DNA from 2 places in the Streptococcus vulneris genome. Region 1 is predicted to be linked to the other one. Evidence: riboswitches for the same ligand, from Rfam matches in the RefSeq annotation. Region 1 holds a riboswitch; the other holds the start of a gene.
What was found. Region 1 has a riboswitch for thiamine pyrophosphate ahead of KUA57_RS08300 (TenA family protein). Riboswitches for the same ligand answer to the same signal wherever they lie in the genome.
Positions count from the first base shown of each region.

Region 2: another riboswitch for thiamine pyrophosphate. It lies ahead of KUA57_RS02315 (thiamine-binding protein); the one in region 1 lies ahead of KUA57_RS08300 (TenA family protein).

Region 1 covers NZ_JAHUZC010000012.1:53,230-64,883, reverse strand. The annotation lists gene murD (UDP-N-acetylmuramoyl-L-alanine--D-glutamate ligase) at 1-425, shown strand, start outside; gene KUA57_RS08345 (UDP-N-acetylglucosamine--N-acetylmuramyl-(pentapeptide) pyrophosphoryl-undecaprenol N-acetylglucosamine transferase) at 427-1,485, shown strand; gene KUA57_RS08340 (cell division protein FtsQ/DivIB) at 1,495-2,748, shown strand; gene pyrF (orotidine-5'-phosphate decarboxylase) at 2,981-3,682, shown strand; gene pyrE (orotate phosphoribosyltransferase) at 3,715-4,347, shown strand; gene KUA57_RS08325 (cysteine ABC transporter substrate-binding protein) at 4,479-5,345, opposite strand; gene KUA57_RS08320 (amino acid ABC transporter ATP-binding protein) at 5,357-6,115, opposite strand; gene KUA57_RS08315 (amino acid ABC transporter permease) at 6,116-6,793, opposite strand; gene KUA57_RS08310 (amino acid ABC transporter permease) at 6,753-7,433, opposite strand; gene lctO (L-lactate oxidase) at 7,649-8,785, shown strand; TPP riboswitch at 8,933-9,021, shown strand; gene KUA57_RS08300 (TenA family protein) at 9,237-9,905, shown strand; gene thiM (hydroxyethylthiazole kinase) at 10,137-10,919, shown strand; gene thiE (thiamine phosphate synthase) at 10,921-11,550, shown strand.
Region 2 covers NZ_JAHUZC010000002.1:52,892-64,545, forward strand. The annotation lists gene dnaB (replicative DNA helicase) at 1-953, shown strand, start outside; gene KUA57_RS02295 (Veg family protein) at 955-1,221, shown strand; gene KUA57_RS02300 (SH3 domain-containing protein) at 1,310-2,503, shown strand; gene KUA57_RS02305 (SIALI-17 repeat-containing surface protein) at 2,809-5,943, shown strand; gene polA (DNA polymerase I) at 6,061-8,694, shown strand; TPP riboswitch at 8,797-8,899, shown strand; gene KUA57_RS02315 (thiamine-binding protein) at 8,968-9,258, shown strand; gene KUA57_RS02320 (ABC transporter permease) at 9,221-9,979, shown strand; gene KUA57_RS02325 (ABC transporter substrate-binding protein) at 10,019-11,026, shown strand; gene KUA57_RS02330 (ABC transporter ATP-binding protein) at 11,026-11,654, shown strand, end outside.

The sequences.
Region 1 (11,654 bases):
TCAAACACCGTCTCCAATTTGTGGATGAAATCAAGGGTGTCAAATTCTATAATGATAGCAAGTCAACCAATATCTTGGCTACTCAAAAAGCCTTGTCAGGATTTGACAACAGCAAGGTCATTTTGATTGCAGGTGGTTTGGACCGTGGCAATGAGTTTGACGAATTGGTGCCAGATATTACTGGACTCAAGAAGATGGTCATCCTTGGTCAGTCTGCAGAACGTGTTAAACGGGCAGCAGACAAGGCTGGTGTGGCATATGTGGATGCGACTGATATTGCAGATGCGACCCGCAAGGCCTACGAGCTTGCGACTCAAGGAGATGTGGTTCTTCTCAGTCCTGCCAATGCCAGCTGGGATATGTATGCTAACTTTGAAGTACGTGGCGACCTCTTTATCGACACAGTAGCGGAGTTAAAGGAATAATATGAAAAAAATTGTCTTTACAGGTGGGGGGACGGTTGGACACGTGACCCTTAACCTTTTGTTAATGCCTAAGTTCATCGAAGATGGTTGGGAAGTCCACTATATCGGGGACAAGCGTGGTATCGAACACCAAGAAATCCTCAAGTCAGGTTTGGATGTTACCTTCCATTCTATTGCGACTGGAAAATTGCGTCGCTATTTCTCTTGGCAAAATATGCTGGACGTCTTCAAAGTTGGCTGGGGAATTGTCCAATCTCTCTTTATCATGTTGCGACTTCGTCCACAGGCCCTTTTTTCAAAGGGAGGTTTTGTCTCTGTGCCGCCAGTTATCGCTGCGCGTGTGTCTGGAGTTCCTGTCTTTATTCACGAATCTGACCTATCTATGGGCTTGGCCAATAAAATCGCCTATAAATTTGCGACGAAGATGTATTCAACCTTTGAACAAGCTTCAAGTTTGTCTAAGGTCGAGCATGTGGGAGCAGTGACCAAGGTTTCAGACCAAAAAAATTCAGAACCAGATGAATTGGTGGATATCCAAACCCACTTTAATCCTAAATTGCCAACTGTATTGTTTGTCGGTGGTTCTGCAGGCGCTCGTGTCTTTAACCAATTGGTGACAGACCATAAGAAAGAACTGACAGAGCGCTACAATATTATCAATCTAACTGGAGATTCTAGCCTGAATGAGTTGAGCCAAAATCTTTTTCGTGTTGACTATGTGACCAATCTCTATCAACCCTTGATGGAATTGGCTGATATTGTTGTGACACGAGGTGGTGCCAATACGATTTTTGAGCTCTTGGCCATGGCAAAATTGCATGTTATTGTGCCACTTGGTCGTGAAGCTAGTCGTGGAGACCAGATTGAAAATGCAGCTTACTTTGTAAAAAAAGGCTATGCAGAAGAGCTTCAAGAAAGCGATTTGACCTTGGACAGTTTAGAAGAGAAGCTTTCTCACTTACTAAGTCACAAGGAAGATTACCAAGCTAAGATGAGGGCTTCAAAGGAATTGAAATCTCTAGCAGATTTTTATCAATTGTTGAAAAAAGATTTATCATAAGGAAAGTAAATGTCAAAAGATAAGAAAAATGAGGGCAAAGAAATCCTCGAAGAATTTAAAGAGTTATCAGAATGGCAGAAACGAAACCAGGAATATCTAAAAAAGAAGGCTGAAGAAGAGGTAGCCCTAGCTGAGGAGAAGGAAAAGGAAAGACAAGCACGAATGGCTTCAAAATCTGAAAAGTCAGATGCAACCGAGGACCAAGAGAGTGAATCTGATCCAAAAGACCCAAAATCAGCTAAGGAAGATGCTGAAGAAAAAGTAGAAGAGTCAGAAGACGTCAAAAAAGAAGTAGTCAAAGAAGAATCAAAGTCTAAAAAGACAGAGAAAGAGGATAAACGGGATAAAAAGGCAGAGAAAAAGCCTGTTAAGGAAAAACCGGTCAAACCGAAAATTCCAGGAGTTCATATCTGGCGGGCTATCTCGATTTTGTTTCTCAGTCTGATTTTATTGGTTGTCTCTGCTTATTTGCTCAGTCCTTATGCGACCATGAAGGATATTGGTGTTGAGGGAACAGTGCAAACTACAGCTGATGATATTCGACAGGCTTCAGGCATTCAGGATTCGGATTATACGATTAACCTTCTGCTAGATAAGGTAAAATATGAAGAGCAGATCAAGTCTAATTATTGGGTTGAATCAGCTCAGCTTGTCTATCAATTTCCAACCAAGTTTACTATCAAGGTCAAGGAATATGATATTGTGGCCTACTATGTTTCTGGAGAAAGCCATTATCCAATCCTTTCAAGCGGTCAGCTTGAGACCAGTTCGGTAAGTTTGGTGAGTCTGCCAGAAACTTATATATCAGTTCTCTTTAATGACAGCGAACAAATCAAGACCTTTACCTCAGAACTTGCTCAAATTAGTCCAGAACTCAAGGCGGCTATCCAAAAGGTGGAACTAGCCCCAAGCAAGGTCACATCAGATTTAATTCGATTGACTATGAATGATTCGGACGAGGTCTTGGTTCCTCTATCTGAAATGAGTAAGAAACTGCCATATTACAGTAAGATTAAGCCACAATTGTCAGAACCGAGTGTGATTGACATGGAAGCTGGAATTTACAGTTACACTGTGGCGGATAAATTAATTATGGAGGCTGAGGAAAAAGCCAAACAAGATGCTAAGGAAGCTGAGAAGAAACAAAAAGAGGAAGAGAAGAAAAGACTGGAAGAACAGCAGAATAAACTAGAAGAGGAAAGGAAAAAGCTGGAGGAAGAGGGCAATCAAAACCAAACGACCCGACGTTCATCGCGTCGCTAGGTTTACCTTTTCTTCTATAGCTCTTTAGTTGCCATGTTTTTACTTGACAAGTGTTAGTAGAAATAATAGAATAGTAAAAAACCTTTAAAGCAGTCCAGAGAGGCAGCTAAGGTTAGACGGTGAAAGGGTGGAGACTACCCATTTTTCGTGGAACCTTGCTGTTGGCAGGTTCCTTTTTTCGTGGCTTCTGTTGCCCAGACTCTCTCACTAGCAAAGGTAAAAGGAGAAACCTATGCGAGAACATCGTCCAGTCATTGCTCTTGATTTTCCTAGTTTTGAGGCGGTCAAGGAATTCTTAGCTCTTTTTCCAGCAGAAGAAAGCCTTTATCTTAAGGTAGGGATGGAGCTTTATTACGCAACGGGGCCTGAGATTGTATCTTACTTGAAAGGCCTGGGGCACAGTGTTTTTTTGGATCTTAAGCTGCATGACATTCCTAATACAGTCAAGTCAGCCATGAAGGTCTTGGCTCAGCTTGGTGTGGATATGACTAATGTTCATGCCGCTGGCGGCGTGGAGATGATGAAGGCTGCGCGTGAAGGTCTTGGAAGTCAAGCAAAATTGATTGCTGTAACGCAGCTGACATCAACGTCAGAAGCCCAGATGCAGGATTTTCAAAACATCCAGACCAGCCTGCAAGAGTCTGTGATTCATTATGCTAGGAAGACAGCTGAAGCGGGCTTGGATGGTGTCGTTTGCTCGGCTCAGGAAGTGGAATTCATCAAGCAGGCCACCAATCCAGATTTTATCTGTCTGACACCGGGCATTCGTCCTGCAGGTGCTGCAGTAGGAGATCAAAAACGCGTCATGACGCCAGCAGATGCCTATCAAATCGGCAGTGACTATATCGTAGTGGGACGTCCCATTACCCAAGCTGAGAATCCTGTTGCAGCTTATCATGCCATCAAGGATGAATGGACACAGGACTGGAATTAAAGAACTAGATTATAAAATAAAAGGAGAAGACCATGACACTTGCTAAAGATATCGCCAGCCACCTCTTGAAAATTCAAGCCGTTTACCTCAAACCAGAGGAGCCTTTCACTTGGGCATCTGGTATCAAGTCGCCCATTTACACTGATAATCGTGTGACACTAGCCTATCCAGAAACTCGTACCCTAATTGAAAATGGCTTTGTGGAAGCTATTAAAGAAGCCTTTCCAGAGGTAGAAGTGATTGCAGGAACTGCAACAGCTGGGATTCCTCACGGAGCCATCATTGCTGACAAGATGAATCTGCCATTTGCCTACATCCGTAGCAAACCAAAAGACCACGGTGCTGGTAATCAAATCGAAGGCCGCGTAACTCAGGGTCAAAAAATGGTAGTGGTTGAAGATCTTATTTCAACAGGTGGTTCTGTTCTTGAAGCAGTAGCAGCTGCTAAACGAGAAGGAGCAGATGTGCTTGGAGTTGTAGCGATTTTCAGCTACCAATTGCCAAAAGCAGACAAAAACTTTGCAGATGCTGGTGTTAAGCTGTTAACACTTTCTAACTACAGTGAACTCATTCACCTAGCTCAAGAAGAAGGTTACATCACACCAGAAGGCTTAGATCTCCTAAAACGATTTAAAGAAGACCAAGAAAATTGGCAAAACGCTTAAAACATAGAAAATCAGGTAGTCACTAGGATTACCTGATTTCTTTTTGTGATGTTATTGGATCTTATACTCAATGAAAATCAAATATAATCCAAGGTGAAGCTGACGTGGTTTGAAGAGATTTTCGAAGAGTATTAGTTGACTTTTCCACCTTCAACAACCAGGTCGTCAGCTTTAGCAGCGTCACCGTAGGTTGGGTGAAGTGTTTTTTCATAGGCCTTGTGGAAGAAGTTTTCCTTACCTAATTTTTCAATATCTTTATTGATGAAGTCTAGCAATTCTTGGTTACCTTTTTGTACTGCTGCCGCAATGGTATCTGGATTACCGAGGGAAGTAATTCCTACTTCAAATCCTTTATTTTCAAGCGCCCAAGCTAGGACTTCAGTATTGTCAGTAGAAAAGGCATCTCCACGTCCGTCAAGAAGAGCTTGGTAGGCATCGCTATATTGGTCGTATTTTTGGAGTTTTACTTCTGGGTGATTTTTCTCAAAATAAGTTTCAGCGGTCGTTCCTTTTGTGACAATCAAAGTTTTACCTTCAAGTTGTTTGACATCTGTAATGAGACCAGTCTTTGGTGATACGACACCAAGAGAAACTTTCATGTAAGGAAGGGCAAAATCAACTTGTTTCTTACGTTCGTCAGTCACTGTAAAGTTGGCAAGAGTAATATCTATCTTGTTTGAAATCAAATATTCAGCACGGTTGGCAGCATCAACTGAAACGTATTTAACCTTCACCCCAAGGTCTTGTGCTAATTGGTTCCCAAGTTCAATATCGTAACCTTGGTAAGAACCGTCATTGTCAACGTAACCAAAAGGTTTCTTATCTCCAAACACGGCGATTCGTAGCTCACCGCTTTTTTTGATTTCATCGATTGTGCGAGCCTTGGCAGTGGTTTTACCTGACGATGCACCACCATTTCTACCTGAGCTACAAGCTGTGACAAAGATAAGGGCAAAGGCAAGTGCCAAAACAGTTAAGAGTGGTTTGAATAGTTTCATAAGAATCTCCTTTATAGATATGAGCCAAATTGGCTAAAGTCAAAGACGTTTAAAAATTCCTGGGCTCGTTTAGTTTGAGGATTGGTAAAGAAGGCTTGAGCCGTTCCTTCTTCAGCAATTTTCCCTTGGTCGAGGAAGATAATCCGATCGGCAATTGCTTGGGCAAACTGCATTTCGTGGGTTACTAAAATCATGGTACGGCCTTCTTGGGCCAAGTCATTGATGAGTTCCAGAACCTCACGCACCATTTCTGGATCCAGCGAAGCAGTCACTTCGTCAAAAAGGATGATTTCTGGATGCATGAGGAGGGCACGAACAATTGCAACCCGTTGCTTCTGTCCACCAGATAATTGACGCGCAAAGCTATGTTGTTTATCTAGCAAACCGACACGTTCTAGTAGTTTCAAAGCTTCTTCAGTGACTTCTTTCTTGTCTCTCCTTTGAGCCTTGATAGGGCCTAGGATGAGGTTTTGAAGGACATCCAGATGGGGAAAAAGTTCATAGCTTTGAAAAACCATACCAATCTTTTGGCGAACGAGGTGAAAATCTTTTTTATTTTCAACGATAGACTGACCATCCAGCAGGATATCTCCACCCTGAATACTTTCTAAGCCATTGAGGCAACGAAGGAGGGTACTTTTACCACAACCAGATGGTCCTAGGATGACGACAACTTCTCCCTTTTTGATATCTAGAGAAAGTCCTTGGAGGATGGGATTGTCTCCGAAGGATTTTTTTAGTTCCTTGATTTCTAAGATAGTTTCAGACATTTAGTTCCTCCAATGTTTTTCTAGGTGAGTGGATAGTTTGGAAATAGGAAAGCAAACTGCGAAATACAAGACTAGAATGGTTCCATAAATCCAAAAGGAAGCAGTTGGGATGGTCAGGCGATTGCTATCGATGATTTGTTGTCCAACCTTTGTAACCTCAACAACCCCTATCAAAACAACCAAGGAAGTGGTTTTAATCATCCGAGTAACAAGATTGATGGCTTGTGGCAGTAATCTTCTAAAGACTTGTGGGATAATGATGTGGTAGTAAAGTTGAACATTGGTTAAGCCGAGTGCCTGTCCACTTTCAAACTGATGCTTAGGAAGGGAAGTGATGGCTCCACGGACCAAGTCCCCCATCTCAGCTGTTCCCCAGAGGGTGAAAACGATAATAGCAGAAGTCTCACCTGAGATATTGATATTAAAGTTTCGAGCCAAGCCAAAGTAAACGATGAAGAGTAGCACCAGTTGGGGCATGATACGGATGAATTCCAGATACAATCGTGTTAAAAATCGTACGATTCTAGAATGGGAGGTCATAATGATTCCCATGACTGTTCCGAACATCATGGATAAGAGGACAGACAGGATGGATATCCCAATCGTAACGCCCAAACCCTGTAAGATTCTCAGGAGATTATTTCCCTGGAAGAGTACTTGGATTCCCGAATCCTGCATGGCGGAGCCTCCTTTCTATCCAACTAAAGAGCAGTGAGATGGGTAGCAACATGATAAGATAAGCAACTACCAACATAGCTAGCGCAATGTCTGTCTCATAATATAGTCCAATCAAGTCCTTGGCAACGTACATGAGGTCGGCCAAAGCTACTGCTGAGAAAACAGAGGTTTCCTTGATGAGGAAAATGACATTGGCACTAAAGGAGGGGAGTGCCACAGCTGTTGCTTGCGGAAGAACCACATAGCGAAAGACCTGTACAGGCGTCAGACCGATTGCTAATCCAATCTCCTGCTGGGTTTGACTGACGGCTTCCAGCCCACTTCGGAAAGATTCTGCCATATAGGAGCCTCCTAAAAAGACCAGTCCTAAAGTGGCACAGACTTCTGAAGATAGGACAATCCCGATTCGAGGAAGTCCGAAATAGAGAAAGAAGAGTTGAATCAAAAGGGGCGTATTACGTGATAATTCAATGTAGGCTGTCGCTACTTGCGTCAAAACAGGGATTCGATAATGTCGGATGATACTAACGATTAAACCGAGCAGAAAGGATCCCAGAATTCCCCAAACTGCAATATGCAAGGTCAGAAAGAATGCCTTTTGATATAGTGGTAGATATTGTTCAACAATGGACCAATCCAAAAATAGAACCTCCCATCTAGAAATAATACAGTTATTGTAGCACTTAAAATCTTCTTTGGATAATATCTATTTTTTATTGCCGTTATAAGGATTTTTTATCATAGACATAAAATTTCTGAAATTTACAAACAAAATATTTGAAAAGTTTTGAAAAAAGAGTTAAGATATTTTTGTAATATACAAAGTAAACGCTTACTTATTAAGGAGGGCATTTTATGTCATACAAAACAAGCAATGCAGAAGGTCATGTAGATTTCATCAATACCTATGATTTGGAGCCAATGGCGCAACAAGTTATCCCTAAAGCCGCATTTGGCTATATCGCTAGTGGGGCGGAAGATACTTTCACTTTGCGTGAGAATATTCGCGCCTTTAACCACAAACTCATCGTTCCGCATACGCTTTGCAATGTAGAAAATCCAAGTACAGAGATTGAATTTGCAGGTGAAAAATTGTCTTCACCAATCATTATGGCACCTGTTGCAGCTCATAAATTGGCAAATGAACAGGGTGAAGTGGCTACTGCGCGTGGTGTGCATGAGTTTGGTTCTCTTTACACAACTAGCTCTTACTCTACTGTAGATCTTCCAGAAATTACAGAAGCCCTTCAAGGGACACCACATTGGTTCCAGTTTTACTTTAGTAAAGATGACGGAATCAATCGCCACATCATGGACCGTGTGAAGGCTGAAGGTTATAAAGCGATTGTCTTGACGGCTGATGCTACGGTAGGGGGCAATCGTGAGGTAGATAAGCGTAATGGTTTTGTCTTCCCAGTTGGCATGCCGATTGTTGAAGAATACCTACCAGAAGGTGCTGGTAAATCAATGGACTTTGTTTACAAATCAGCTAAACAACGCTTGTCTCCACGTGATGTAGAATTTATTGCTGAATACTCAGGACTTCCTGTTTATGTCAAGGGACCACAATGCCGTGAGGACGTTGAACGTTCGCTTGCTGCGGGAGCTTCTGGTATCTGGGTAACCAACCACGGTGGCCGCCAAATCGACGGTGGACCAGCTGCTTTTGACTCACTTCAAGAAGTAGCAGAAGCAGTTGACAAACGTGTGCCAATTGTCTTTGACTCTGGTATTCGTCGTGGTCAACACGTCTTTAAAGCCTTGGCTTCAGGAGCAGACTTGGTAGCTATTGGTCGCCCTGTTATCTATGGTTTGGCTCTCGGTGGTAGTGTCGGTGTGCGTCAAGTCTTTGAACACTTGAATGCAGAATTGAAGACAGTTATGCAATTGTCTGGAACTCAGACTATTGAAGATGTCAAACACTTCAAACTCCGTCACAACCCATACAACCCAACCTTCCCAGTCGATCCTCGTGACTTAAAATTGTATTGATAAAAAGATTGCCTCCACTGAATGTGGAGGTTTTTCTTCGTCTATAGGAAGAATAAATCACCATTGAAATCTATATAAATATATTTTCTAATCAAAAATCTTGCTAGGGCTTTCATTTTTTGCTATACTGGTGCAGTAATTAAATAATAAAGACATTTGGGGTGCTTTAAGCTGAGATGATACCCATTGAACCTGATACAGTTAAGACTGGCGAAGGGAAATGTGAAACGTTTTTTCGTATGTCGAAATGAACGATCTAATCTTGTAAGCTAAACTCTAATTCTTGATTGTAATTGGAGTTTTTTTGTTTATATAAGCCGGATGAAGGTGATACAAAGAATTTAGGTAGCTCTTCTTGAACGCCCTTGATTTTCTTTAAAAAGGTCAAGTAAAACTAGGATTTTCTTGATATTTTGTTGATTACGAACGAGTAAAGAGAGGAAAAGTAAATATGGAAACACAAGACTATGCATTTGAGCCAGGTTTGATTGTTGGAGAATTATTAAAAAGCAGTCATAAGGATTGGCAAGCTGCAATCAATCATCGTTTTGTTAAGGAACTTTTTGCGGGGACAATTGAGAATAAGGTCTTAAAAGAATACCTGATTCAAGATTATCACTTCTTTGATGCCTTCTTATCCATGCTGGGTGCTTGCGTAGCCCACGCAGACCAGCTTGAATCCAAGCTTCGTTTTGCCAAGCAACTAGGCTTTCTTGAAGCAGATGAAGACGGTTATTTCCAAAAGGCTTTCATGGAGTTAAAAGTAGCAGAGCATGACTATCTGGAAGTGACCTTGCATCCTGTAACAAAAGCCTTTCAGCAGCTTATGTATTCTGCTGTGTCATCATCAGATTATGCTCATCTTTTGGTCATGCTAGTCATTGCAGAAGGTCTCTATTTAGACTGGGGTTCTAAAGATTTGGCTCTACCTGAAGCCTATATTCATTCGGAATGGATCAACCTCCACAGAGGTCCTTTCTTTGCAGAGTGGGTTCAATTTCTGGTTGACGAACTCAATCGTGTCGGACAAGATCGAGAAGGTTTGACAGAACTTCAGCAACGCTGGAATCAAGCGGTCGCTTTAGAATTAGCCTTTTTTGATATTGGTTATGACGCCTAGAGAAAGTTTAGGATATTGACAAATTTGATGAGGTAATTCTCTTCGAAAATCAAATTCAAACCACGTCAGCTTCACCTTGCCGTACTCAAGTACAGCCTGCGGCTAGCTTCCTAGTTTGCTCTTTGATTTTCATCGAGCATAAATCATTCAATGTAAAAAAAATTTCTTAACGAAAGATAGAGATAAATTGAAATCAATAGATCGTATAAAGTGAAAAGGAAGGATTTCAATATGACAAGTTTAAAATTATTAAAAGAAAAAGCACCTTTGGTCATTTGCATAACCAATGATGTAGTAAAAAATTTCACAGCAAATGGATTAGTAGCACTGGGTGCATCACCAGCTATGAGTGAGTTTCCTGCAGATTTAGAGGATTTGTTAAAGTATGCTGGAGGTTTATTAATAAACATAGGAACATTGACAGATGAAAATTGGAAATTATACCAAGCTGCTCTGAAAATTGCAGAGAAATATAATGTCCCAGCAGTTTTAGATCCTGTAGCCTGTGGAGCAGGAGAATATAGAAAAAAAGTAGCAGATGATCTAATCAACAATTACAAACTAGCAGCGATTAGAGGAAATGCTGGCGAGATTGCCTCTTTAGTAGGAATAAATGTGGCATCTAAAGGAGTAGATAGTGCGGGCGTAGATAATATTGATGAAATTGCTCTAGCAGCAAATAAGAAGTTCAATATTCCTATAATAGTAACAGGTGAAGTGGATGCCATTGCGGTAAATGGAGAAGTGGTAACGATTCATAATGGTAGTGCCATGATGCCAAAAGTTATTGGAACTGGATGTTTATTAGGTGCTGTAGTAGCAAGCTTTATCGGACTAGAAAAAGGTCAAGAATTGAAATCATTAGAAACAGCAATGTTGGTTTACAATATCGCTGGAGAAATGGCAGAAAAACGTCCAAATGGACATCTTCCTGGAACATTTAAAGTTGAATTTATAAATGCCTTATACGAGATTACAGACGAAGATGTAAAGGAATTCAAAAGAGTGAAGTAAGATGTTTCATAAAGAATTACTAAAACTATATTTTATTTGTGGGACGACTACTTGCCAAGGAAAAGATCTATATAGAGTCGTTGAGGAGGCCTTAAAAGGTGGTATAACCTTATTTCAATTTCGTGAAAAAGGTGAGGGAGCCTTAGAAGGTAAAGAAAAAGTCGAATTAGCAATTAAACTACAGGATCTTTGTAAAAAATACAATGTGCCGTTTATTGTTAATGATGATATTGATTTGGCAATGGAAATTGACGCTGATGGCGTACATGTAGGACAAGATGACCTTGGAGTTGATGAAATTAGAAAATTGATGCCAGATAAAATAATTGGTCTTTCTATAAAAAACGAGAAAGAATTTCAACAATCAAAAGTTGAATATGTAGATTATGTTGGTGTTGGTCCTGTATTTGATACCCAGTCAAAGGATGATGCTGGTGGTGCTATAGGTTATGAAGGTCTTAAATTGATGAGAAAACTATTGCCACAAATGCCCTTAGTTGCAATTGGTGGGATACAGACGAAACATATTAAAGACATTATGAAGACCAATGTTGACGGTGTTTCAATCATTTCAGCAATATCGTATGCAAAAAATATAGAAAAAACTGTTCGGGAAATGAGTGAACAATAGGTATCGATCCTTGGATTCTAAGTAAGTGGAAGTTTTCCTTTTCTAAAAAGATATGTCCTGATTCAGTTTAAATAGCTAATCTATCAAACAAGACATTTGGTTTT
Region 2 (11,654 bases), on a different contig from region 1:
AACCAGCTGATGAAATCATTGCTCAGGCAGAAAAAGGACTGATTGATGTTAGTGAAAATGCTAATCGAAGTGGATTTAAGAACATTCGAGATGTGTTGAATGTCAACTTTGGAAATCTGGAGGCTCGCTCTCAACAAACGACTGATATTACAGGTATTGCTACGGGCTATCGTGATTTGGATCATATGACGACTGGACTTCATGAGGAGGAGTTAATTATCCTGGCAGCCCGTCCAGCGGTTGGTAAGACAGCCTTTGCCTTGAATATCGCTCAGAATATTGGGACTAAGTTGGACAAAACGGTTGCTATCTTTTCGCTTGAAATGGGTGCGGAAAGTCTAGTAGACCGTATGTTGGCGGCAGAAGGCTTGGTCGAGTCCCATTCTATCCGTACAGGTCAATTGACCGATGAGGAATGGCAAAAGTATACCATTGCTCAAGGGAATCTAGCCAACGCGAGTATCTATATCGATGATACTCCAGGGATTCGGATTACAGAGATTCGTTCTCGTTCTCGTAAACTGGCTCAAGAAACTGGAAATCTTGGTTTGATTTTGATAGACTATTTGCAGCTTATAACGGGAACTGGTCGAGAAAATCGTCAACAAGAGGTTTCAGAAATTTCACGTCAGTTGAAAATCCTAGCCAAGGAACTGAAAGTTCCAGTAATCGCTCTCAGTCAGCTTTCTCGTGGTGTAGAACAACGTCAGGATAAGAGACCGGTCTTGTCTGATATTCGTGAATCTGGGTCTATTGAGCAGGACGCTGATATCGTAGCCTTTCTTTATCGCGACGACTACTATGAGCGTGGTGGTGAAGAAGAGGAAGGCATACCAAATAATAAGGTAGAAGTTATTATCGAGAAAAACCGTAGTGGAGCTCGTGGAACGGTGGAATTAATTTTCCAAAAAGAATACAATAAATTTTCAAGTATCTCAAAGAGGGAGGCATAAGATGTCAGATGCATTTACAGATGTAGCCAAGATGAAAAAAATCAAAGAAGAAATTAAGGCACATGAGGGACAAGTCGTAGAAATGACTTTGGAGAATGGTCGTAAGCGCCAAAAAAATAGATTGGGTAAGTTAATTGAGGTTTATCCATCCCTATTTATCGTTGAATTTGGGAACGTTGAAGGAGATAAACAAGCTAATGTTTACGTTGAATCCTTTACTTACTCAGATATCCTTACAGAAAAGAATTTGATTCATTATTTTGATTAAAGTGAGAAATTTTCTCACTTTTTATTTTTTCTCCGAATAGTTTAAGTGAAGGTAATCTTCGATTTATATTATTTTTCAAGGAGGAAGAATGAAAAGTTCACCATTTAAAGTAACAGAGTCAGGATTTTCTATTAGAAAGTCAGTTAAAAAGGTTGTTCCTTTTTTAGTAGTAGGATTGATGTTGTCAGCTGGAGAAAGTGTTCATGCCAATTCTGGAGGAAGTGGATCGATTGCGCGTGGGGATGATTATCCTGCTTACTATAAAAATGGTAGCCAGACGATTGATAAGTGGCGGATGTATTCTCGCCAGTGTACTTCTTTTGCAGCCTTTCGCTTGAGTAGTGTGAATGGTTTTGAGCTACCAGGAGCTTATGGGAATGCTAACGAATGGGGATATCGTGCTCGTCGTGAAGGTTATCGTGTCGATAATAAACCAGCAATTGGAGCTATTGCTTGGTCTACAGCAGGGGGCTATGGACATGTTGCTTGGGTTTCAAATGTGATGGGTGATAATATAGAAATTGAGGAATATAACTATGATTATAAAGGTAACTATAATAAACGAATTGTAAAAGCAAGCAAGATGACCGGTTTTATTCATTTTAAAGATATAGCTGGTAATTCAACACAGGTATCAAATAGTTCAAAGGATTTAGCAAGCAATTCTAAGGAAGAGTCAAGTGGTTTTAATGAAGTGTCAAACAATCAAGTTGTAACGATTCAGCCTTCTTATTCAACAAAAGGAACTCATTATTTTAAGACAAAAGCTGCTATCAAAACTCAACCATTATCAACTGCAACTACACTTGCCTATTATGATCCAGGCGAGAGTGTTCATTATGATCAGGTGATAGAAAAGGATGGTTACAAGTGGTTGAGTTATATTTCTTATAGCGGGAGTCGTCGTTATATTCAGTTGGAGGGAGTGACTTCGTCACAGAATCAATCAGTAAATAGCTCTAATCATGGTTCAAATAATGGATTGACTGTGGGTTGGAAGAAAATAAATGGTAGTTGGTATTATTTCAAATCAGATGGTTCTAAGGCGACGGGATGGTTGAAAGATGGTTCTACCTGGTATTATTTGAAATTATCTGGTGAAATGCAGACAGGATGGTTAAAGGAAAATGGGGTTTGGTATTATCTGGATAGTTCAGGGGCAATGAAAACAGGCTGGTATCAAGTTTCTGGTAAGTGGTATTATTCTTACTCTTCAGGTGAGCTAGCTGTTAATACAATAGTAGACGGTTATACTGTAAATCATAATGGTGAGTGGGTTTAATTTTAAGTAATTGAATCTGAACAGGAGAGAAATCTCCTGTTTTTTTGTTTAAAATAGAGTTTTTATGAAGAATTAAGATATCTGAATTGAATTCAAAACTATAATTTACTATAGAAAATGAAAAGAATGGAAAGAAAGAAAAAAGAAAGCTAGTAAAATATGCTTTACTTTCTTGAGAATTTTCCATGTTTTTGAAATATAATATATCAATAACAAAGTATATATAATATAATGTATACCTTGATTTCACTCAAAAAAAGGTTTATAATGTACATAAATATGATTCTTAAAAAGAGGTACACAAGATGAACAAAAAGAAAATGATTTTAACTAGCTTAGCAAGTGTTGCTGTTTTGGGAGCGGCATTTGTTGCATCTCAACCGTCAGTCGTGAAAGCTGATGGCAAACCAGTAGCTACTCAACCTGCTGGAGATTCTCAGTCTACACCTGCGGCTGAAACTCCAAAAACTGAAGTAGAAAAAGCTAAAGAAGCTGAAAAAGAAGCTAACGCTAAAGTTGATGAAGCTCAAGCAAAAGTAGATACGACAACTACTGCAGCTGATGAAGCAACTACTAAGCTTGAAGCAGAGAAAAAAGAAGCAGCAGAAGCTGATGCTGCAAAAATTAAAGCTGAAGAAGCTAAAAAAACTGCTGCTGATGAACTAGCTGCTGCTAAAGAAAAAGCTGCCGAAGCTGATGTTAAAGCTAAAGAAGAAGCTAAAAAAGAAGAAGACGCTAAAAAAGAAGAGGCTGAAGCTAAAGAAACTTTAACTGAAGCTTTGAAACAAATTCCTGATAACGAATTGCTTGACAAAAAAGCAAAAGAAGAATTATTAAATGCTGTAGAAGCTGGTGATTTAAAAGCTGGTGATTTAAAAGCTGGTGATGTTCTTGCTGAATTAGCAGATGATAACGAAAAAGCTGAAGCTAATAAAGAAACTGAGAAAAAATTAAGAAATAAAGACCAAGCTGCTACTGCTGATGCTGGTGCAACTCAAGCTAACCCTTCAACTAAAGATCAACTTCCAGAAGATATTAAAGCTGGGATTGACAAAGCTGAAAAAGCTGATGCTGCTCGTCCTGCATCAGAAAAACTTCAAGATAAAGCTGATGATTTAGGTGAAAATGTTGATGAGCTTAAAAAAGAAGCGGATGCATTAAAATCTGAAGAAGATAAAAAAGCTGATACATTAACTAAGAGAGATGAAACTCTACAAAAAACTAAAAAAGCTCTTGAAACAGCAAAAGCAAATGGTTCATCTGAAGAAATTGTTAAAATTTTAGAAGATGTTGCTAAAAAAGCAGAAGCAGCTCGTGATGCTGCACAAAATGACTTTGATCAAGCTGCTTTAGATACTAAAGCTGTTGCTGACGAATTAAACAAACTTACTGATGAGTACAACAAAACTCTAGAAGAAGTGAAAGCTGCTAAAGAAAAAGAAGCGAACGAGCCAGCTAAACCAGTAGAAGAAGAGCCAGCTAAACCAGCAGAGAAAACAGAAGCTGAAAAAGCTGCTGAAGCTAAAGCAGAAGCGGATGCTAAAGTTGCTGAATTAGAGAAAAAAGTTGCTGAAGAAGCTAAAAAAGTTGAGGAAGCTACTGCTAAAGCTGAAAAAGAAGCTGCTGACGTAACTGCTGCTCAAACTAAAAAAGAAGAAGCTGAAAAAGCTAAAGCTGACGCAGAAGCTGAATTAGCCAAAGCTAAAGAAGAAGCTGAAAAAGCAAAAGCTAAAGTTGAAGAAGAAGTTAAAAAAGAAGAAGAGGCTAAAAAAGAAGAAGCTGAAACTAAAACAGCTCTTAAAGACGCTTTAGATCAACTTGAAGAAGATGCGATTGCAGAAATTCATAAAGATGCAAGTATAACTGATAAAGAAAAAGCAATAGCTGATAAAAAAGCTGAAATTGGTAAAGAAGCTATTCTAGATGCCGTTGAAAAAGGTGATTTATCTGCTAAAGATATTCTAAAAGAATTAGAAAACGACTATAACACTAGAAACAAAGCTCCTGAAAAAGTTGATGAAACTAAAAAATTAGATGCTGAAGAAGCTAAAAAAATTGATGAAGCTGCTAAAAAAGAAGCTTCTAAACCAATCGTTAAAAAACTTACAGATATTGCTGATGATTTAGCTGAAAAAATTGAAAAATTAACTAAAGAAGCTGATAAAGATAAAGCAGATGCTGCTGAAAAAGCTAAGGCAGTAGAAGAGAAAAATGCTGCCTTAGATAAACAAAAAGAAACCTTAGAAAAAGCTAAAGTTGCTCTTGAAACAGCTAAAACGAATAAAGCTGATCAAGATGTTATCGATAAATTACAAGATGCTGTAACTAAACTAGAAGGTTCTGTCGCTTCTGCTAAAGCTTCTGTTGATGAAGCTCAAGCTAAATTTGACGAAGTTAACGAATCATTACAAGCGCGTAAAAATGCAATCGATACACTAACTGACGATTACAACGCAACTTTAGGTTATATCGAAAACTTAAAAGAAGTTCCTAAAGGTGAAGAACCTAAAGATTTCAGTGGTGGCGTAAGTGATGATGAAGCACCTACTGAGCCTGCTAAGGAAGCAGATGAAGTTCCAACTGTTCCTGATGCTCCAGAATTCACTGGTGGGGTAAATCCTGCTGACGCTCCTTCTGACGATGCTAAACAACCTGACGAAGTACCAACTGCTCCTAATGCTCCAGAATTTAATGGTGGAGTAAATCCTAGTGATTCTCCTTCTGACGATGCTAAACAACCTGACGAAGTACCAACTGTTCCTAATGCTCCTGAATTCACTGGTGGGGTAAATCCTGCTGATGCTCCTACGGCTGAAAATGCTCCAGAGTTTAACGGTGGCGTGAATCCTAGTGATTCTCCTTCTGGAGATAATGAATCTGATTTTACTGGTGGGGTAAATGATGCAACACCTCCTACTGTAGCCGATGCTCCAGAATATACAGGCGGCGTTAATGGTTTAGAAGCAGCAATTAATGAAGTTCCAGAATATAAAGGGGGTGCTAACTTTGTCTTAGCAGCTGTTAACGAAGTTCCAGAATATACAGGACCTTTATCTACAAATGATGAAGACCCTGTAGTGAACAATGTTCCAGCATATGGAGAAACAGGAGCACCAGCTGTAAATAATGTTCCGGCGTATGCAGAAACAGGTGCCCCAGCCGTAAATAATGTTCCAGCGTATGCAGAAACAGGAGCGCCAGCTGTAAACAATGTTCCAGCGTATGCAGAAACAGGAGCCCCAGCCGTAAATAATGTTTCAGACTATAAACTGACAACAGTAGGAACTAAGCAAGATCAGACTTATCAAGCGCCAGCAGCAAAAACAGAAGATAAAAAAGAACTTCCAAATACTGGTGGTAAAGATAATGTTGCAGTTACATCATTAGGATTCCTTGGATTGTTCCTTGGTGCTATTCCATTTGTGAAACGTAAAAACTAATTCATTTCGTAGCTTGAAAGAGGGGGAATAACTTCCTTCTCTTTTTATATTATCTTAGTTTCTCTCAGGGAACTCTTCCTAATGGTATTTTTTGGTGCTTTCCTTTATAATGGGTGTATGGATAAGAAAAAATTATTATTGATTGATGGGTCTTCTGTTGCTTTTCGGGCGTTTTTTGCGCTCTATCAGCAGTTGGACCGTTTTAAGAATGCGGCTGGCTTGCATACCAATGCGATTTATGGCTTTCAGTTGATGTTGAGCCATTTGTTGGAGCGGGTTGAGCCGAGTCATATTTTGGTGGCTTTTGATGCGGGTAAGACGACCTTCCGTACAGAGATGTATGCGGACTATAAGGGTGGTCGGGCTAAGACTCCTGATGAGTTTCGTGAGCAATTTCCCTTCATTCGTGAGTTGCTGGATCATATGGGGATTCGTCATTATGAGTTGGCTCAGTATGAGGCGGATGACATCATTGGGACGCTGGATAAACTAGCTGAGCAGGATGGTTTTGATATTACCATTGTCAGTGGGGACAAGGACTTGATTCAGCTGACGGATGAGCATACGGTGGTTGAGATTTCCAAGAAAGGTGTGGCTGAGTTTGAGGCCTTTACGCCAGAATATCTTATGGAAAAGATGGGCATCACACCGACTCAGTTTATCGATCTCAAGGCGCTCATGGGTGATAAGTCGGATAATATCCCTGGGGTGACCAAAATCGGTGAAAAGACGGGTATCAAGCTCTTGCTGGAGCATGGTTCGCTTGAGGGGATTTATGAAAATATTGATGGGATGAAGGCTTCTAAGATGAAGGAAAATCTCATCCATGATAAGGAACAGGCCTTTTTGTCGAAAACACTGGCGACCATTGATACCAAGGCACCGATTGAGATTGGTTTGGATGATTTGGTCTATAGTGGTCCAGATGTGGAAAATCTTGGGAAATTCTACGATGAGATGGGCTTCAAACAGCTCAAGCAGGCTTTAAATGTGTCGTCAGCTGATGTGACTGAGAGTTTGGACTTTACTATTGTTGACCAAGTCTGTCAAGACATGCTGAATGAAGAATCTATCTTCCATTTTGAGCTTTTTGGTGAGAATTACCATACGGATGATTTGGTTGGATTTGCCTGGTCTTGTGGGGATAAGCTCTATGCTACAGATAAACTTGAACTTTTGCAAGAGCCTATTTTCAAGGATTTTTTAGAAAAAACACATCTGAGAGTTTATGATTTTAAAAAGGCCAAAGTTCTCTTGAATCGTTTTGGTGTAGATTTACAGGCGCCTGCTTTTGATAGCCGTTTGGCTAAATACCTCCTTTCGACTGTGGAGGACAATGAAATTGCGACTATTGCTAGTCTTTATGGTCAGACTTACTTGGTCGATGATGAGACCTTCTACGGTAAGGGTGTCAAGAGAGCCATTCCTGCACGTGAGAAATTCTTGGAGCATTTAGCTCGTAAGCTTGCAGTTTTGGTCGAAACAGAGCCTATTTTGCTTGAAAAACTCAGCGAAAATGGGCAATTAGAGCTTCTTTATGATATGGAGCAACCTCTGGCTTTTGTCCTTGCCAAGATGGAAATTGCTGGGATTACGGTCAAGAAAGAGACCTTGCTTGAGATGCAGGCTGAAAATGAGCTTGTCATTGAAAAACTGACTCAGGAGATTTATGAACTGGCTGGTGAGGAGTTTAATATTAACTCGCCTAAGCAGTTGGGCGTGCTTCTCTTTGAAAAATTGGGACTTCCTCTAGAATACACTAAGAAAACCAAGACAGGTTACTCGACAGCGGTGGATGTCTTGGAGCGTCTAGCTCCTATTGCACCGATTGTTAAGAAAATCCTGGATTACCGTCAGATTGCCAAGATTCAATCTACTTATGTGATTGGCTTGCAGGACTGGATTTTGGCTGATGGCAAGATTCATACTCGCTATGTGCAGGATTTGACCCAGACTGGGCGTCTGTCTAGTGTGGATCCAAACTTGCAAAATATTCCTGTGCGATTGGAACAAGGCCGTCTCATTCGTAAGGCTTTTGTGCCTGAGTGGGAGGATAGTGTACTTCTCAGCTCCGACTATTCACAGATTGAATTGCGTGTTTTGGCGCATATTTCTAAAGACGAGCACTTGATTAAGGCTTTTCAAGAGGGGGCAGATATCCATACTTCGACAGCCATGCGGGTCTTTGGCATTGAGCATCCTGAGGATGTGACTCCAAACGACCGTCGCAATGCCAAGGCAGTCAACTTTGGAGTGGTTTACGGGATTTCCGACTTTGGCTTGTCTAATAATTTGGGCATTAGCCGTAAGGAGGCCAAGGCTTACATTGATACCTACTTTGAACGTTTCCCAGGTATTAAAAACTATATGGATGAAGTGGTGCGTGAGGCGCGTGATAAGGGCTATGTAGAGACCCTCTTCAAGCGTCGTCGTGAGTTGCCGGATATCAATTCGCGTAACTTTAACATTCGTGGTTTTGCTGAGAGAACTGCCATTAACTCACCTATCCAGGGTTCGGCAGCAGATATTCTCAAGATTGCCATGATTCAGCTAGATAAAGCCTTGGTTGCAGGTGGTTATCAGACTAAGATGCTGTTGCAAGTGCACGATGAAATCGTCCTTGAAGTGCCTAAATCGGAACTAGCAGAGATGAAAAAATTGGTCAAACAAACCATGGAAGAAGCCATCCAACTCAGTGTTCCCCTCATCGCAGATGAAAATGAAGGTGCAACCTGGTACGAGGCTAAATAAAAAAGCTATATAGAGTTTGAAGCATTTGTTTTCAAACTCTTTTTCATGTTTTTCTGTAAGCAGTTTCCTTGACATTTTTTTTGTTTTACGCTATCATATGTCCATATAATATATGGGAGTCTGTGTACAGTCTGAGAGGAAGTGTTAAACTTCGACCGCACCTGATCTGGGTAATGCCAGCGTAGGGAACGATACTTAGTCTAATCTTGACCTTTTCCATATATGGTAAAGGTTTTTCTTTTTGTCAAAGGAAAACGAGAAGAGGAGGTTCTTATGAAAGCAAGCATAGCCTTGCAAGTTTTACCCTTGGCACAGGGAATTGATCGGATTGCTGTTATTGATCAGGTCATTGCTTATCTGCAAGCTCAAGAAGTAACTATGGTGGTGACACCATTTGAAACGGTCTTGGAAGGGGAGTTTGATGAGCTCATGCGCATTCTCAAAGAAGCGCTAGAGGTAGCAGGGCAAGAGGCAGACAATGTCTTTGCCAATGTTAAAATAAATGTAGGAGAGATATTAAGTATTGATGAGAAACTTGAAAAGTATACTGAGACGACACATTAGTCTATTGGGCTTTCTAGGAGTCTTGTCAATCTGGCAGCTAGCAGGTTTGCTTAAACTTCTCCCCAAGTTTATCCTGCCGACACCTCTTGAAATTCTCCAGGCCTTTGTTCGTGATAGAGAATTTCTCTGGCACCATAGCTGGGCGACCTTGAGAGTGGCTTTGCTGGGGTTGGTTCTGGGAGTTTTGATTGCCTGTCTCATGGCTGTGCTTATGGATAGTTTGACTTGGCTTAACGATCTGATTTACCCTATGATGGTGGTTGTTCAGACCATTCCGACCATTGCCATAGCTCCTATCCTGGTCTTGTGGCTCGGTTATGGGATTTTACCCAAGATTGTCTTGATTATCTTGACGACTACTTTTCCTATCATCGTTAGCATTTTGGACGGTTTTAGGCATTGTGACAAGGATATGCTGACCTTGTTTAGTCTGATGCGGGCCAAACCTTGGCAAATTCTGTGGCATTTTAAAATCCCAGTCAGCCTGCCTTACTTTTATGCAGGTCTGAGGGTCAGTGTCTCCTACGCCTTCATCACAACAGTGGTATCTGAGTGGTTGGGAGGCTTTGAAGGACTAGGTGTCTACATGATTCAGTCCAAGAAACTGTTTCAGTATGATACCATGTTTGCTATTATTATTCTGGTATCGATTATCAGTCTTCTTGGTATGAAGTTGGTCGATATTAGTGAAAAATATGTTATTAAATGGAAACGTTCATAAGAAAAAGGATGTTTCTGAAAAAGAAAAGAGGAAATTGAAATGAAGAAAACATGGAAAGTGTTTTTAACGCTTGTGACAGCTCTTGTAGCTGTTGTGCTTGTTGCCTGTGGTCAAGGAACTGCTTCTAAGGACAATAAGGAAGCAGAACTCAAGAAGATTGACTTTATCCTAGACTGGACGCCAAATACCAACCACACAGGGCTTTATGTTGCTAAGGAAAAAGGTTATTTCAAAGAAGCTGGAGTGGATGTTGATTTGAAATTGCCACCAGAAGAAAGTTCTTCTGACTTGGTTATCAATGGTAAGGCACCGTTTGCAGTCTATTTCCAAGATTATATGGCTAAAAAATTGGAAAAAGGAGCAGGAATTACTGCCGTTGCAGCTATCGTAGAACACAATACATCAGGAATCATTTCTCGTAAATCTGACAATGTAGCTAGTCCAAAAGACTTGGTTGGTAAGAAATACGGAACTTGGAATGACCCAACTGAACTTGCTATGTTGAAGACCTTGGTAGAATCACAAGGTGGAGACTTTGAGAAGGTCGAAAAAGTACCAAACAACGATTCAAACTCAATCACACCGATTGCCAATGGAGTTTTTGACACTGCTTGGATTTACTACGGTTGGGATGGTATCCTTGCAAAATCTCAAGGAGTAGAGGCTAACTTCATGTACTTGAAAGACTACGTCAAGGAGTTTGACTACTACTCACCAGTTATCATCGCAAACAACGACTATTTGAAAGACAATAAAGAAGAAGCTCGTAAAGTCATCCAAGCTATCAAAAAAGGCTACCAATATGCCATGGAGCATCCAGAGGAAGCAGCAGATATCCTCATTAAGAATGCACCTGAACTCAAGGAAAAACGTGACTTTGTCATCGAATCTCAAAAATACTTGTCAAAAGAATACGCAAGCGACAAGGAAAAATGGGGGCAATTTGACGCAGCTCGTTGGAATGCCTTCTACAAATGGGATAAAGAAAATGGTATCCTAAAAGAAGACTTGACAGACAAAGGCTTTACCAATGAATTTGTGAAATAATGACAGAAATTAGACTAGAACACGTCAGTTATGCCTACGGACAAGATAGAATTTTAGAAGACATCAACCTGCAGGTGACTTCAGGTGAAGTGGTTTCTATCCTAGGCCCAAGTGGTGTTGGGAAAACCACCCTCTTTAACCTAATCGCTGGGATTTTAGAAGTTCAGTCAGGGAGAATTGTCCTTGATGGGGAGGAAAATCCTAAGGGGCGCGTGAGTTATATGTTGCAAAAGGATCTCCTCTTGGAGCATAAGACAGTCCTTGGCAATATCATCCTGCCCCTCTTGATTCAAAAGGTTGATAAGGCAGAAGCCATTGCTCGAGCGGATGAAATTCTTGCGACTTTCCAGTTGACAGCTATAAGAGATAAATACCCTCATGAACTCAGTGGTGGGATGCGCCAGCGTGTAGCCTTGCTTCGTACCTACCTTTTCGGGCACAAGCTATTTCTCCTAGATGAGGCCTTTAGCGCCTTGGATGAGATGACTAAGATGGAACTCCATGCTTGGTATCTGGAGATTCACAAGCAGTTGCAACTAACAACCTTGATCATTACGCATAGTATCGAGGAGGCCCTCAATCTCAGTGACCGCATCTATATCTTGAAAAATCGTCCTGGGCAAATTGT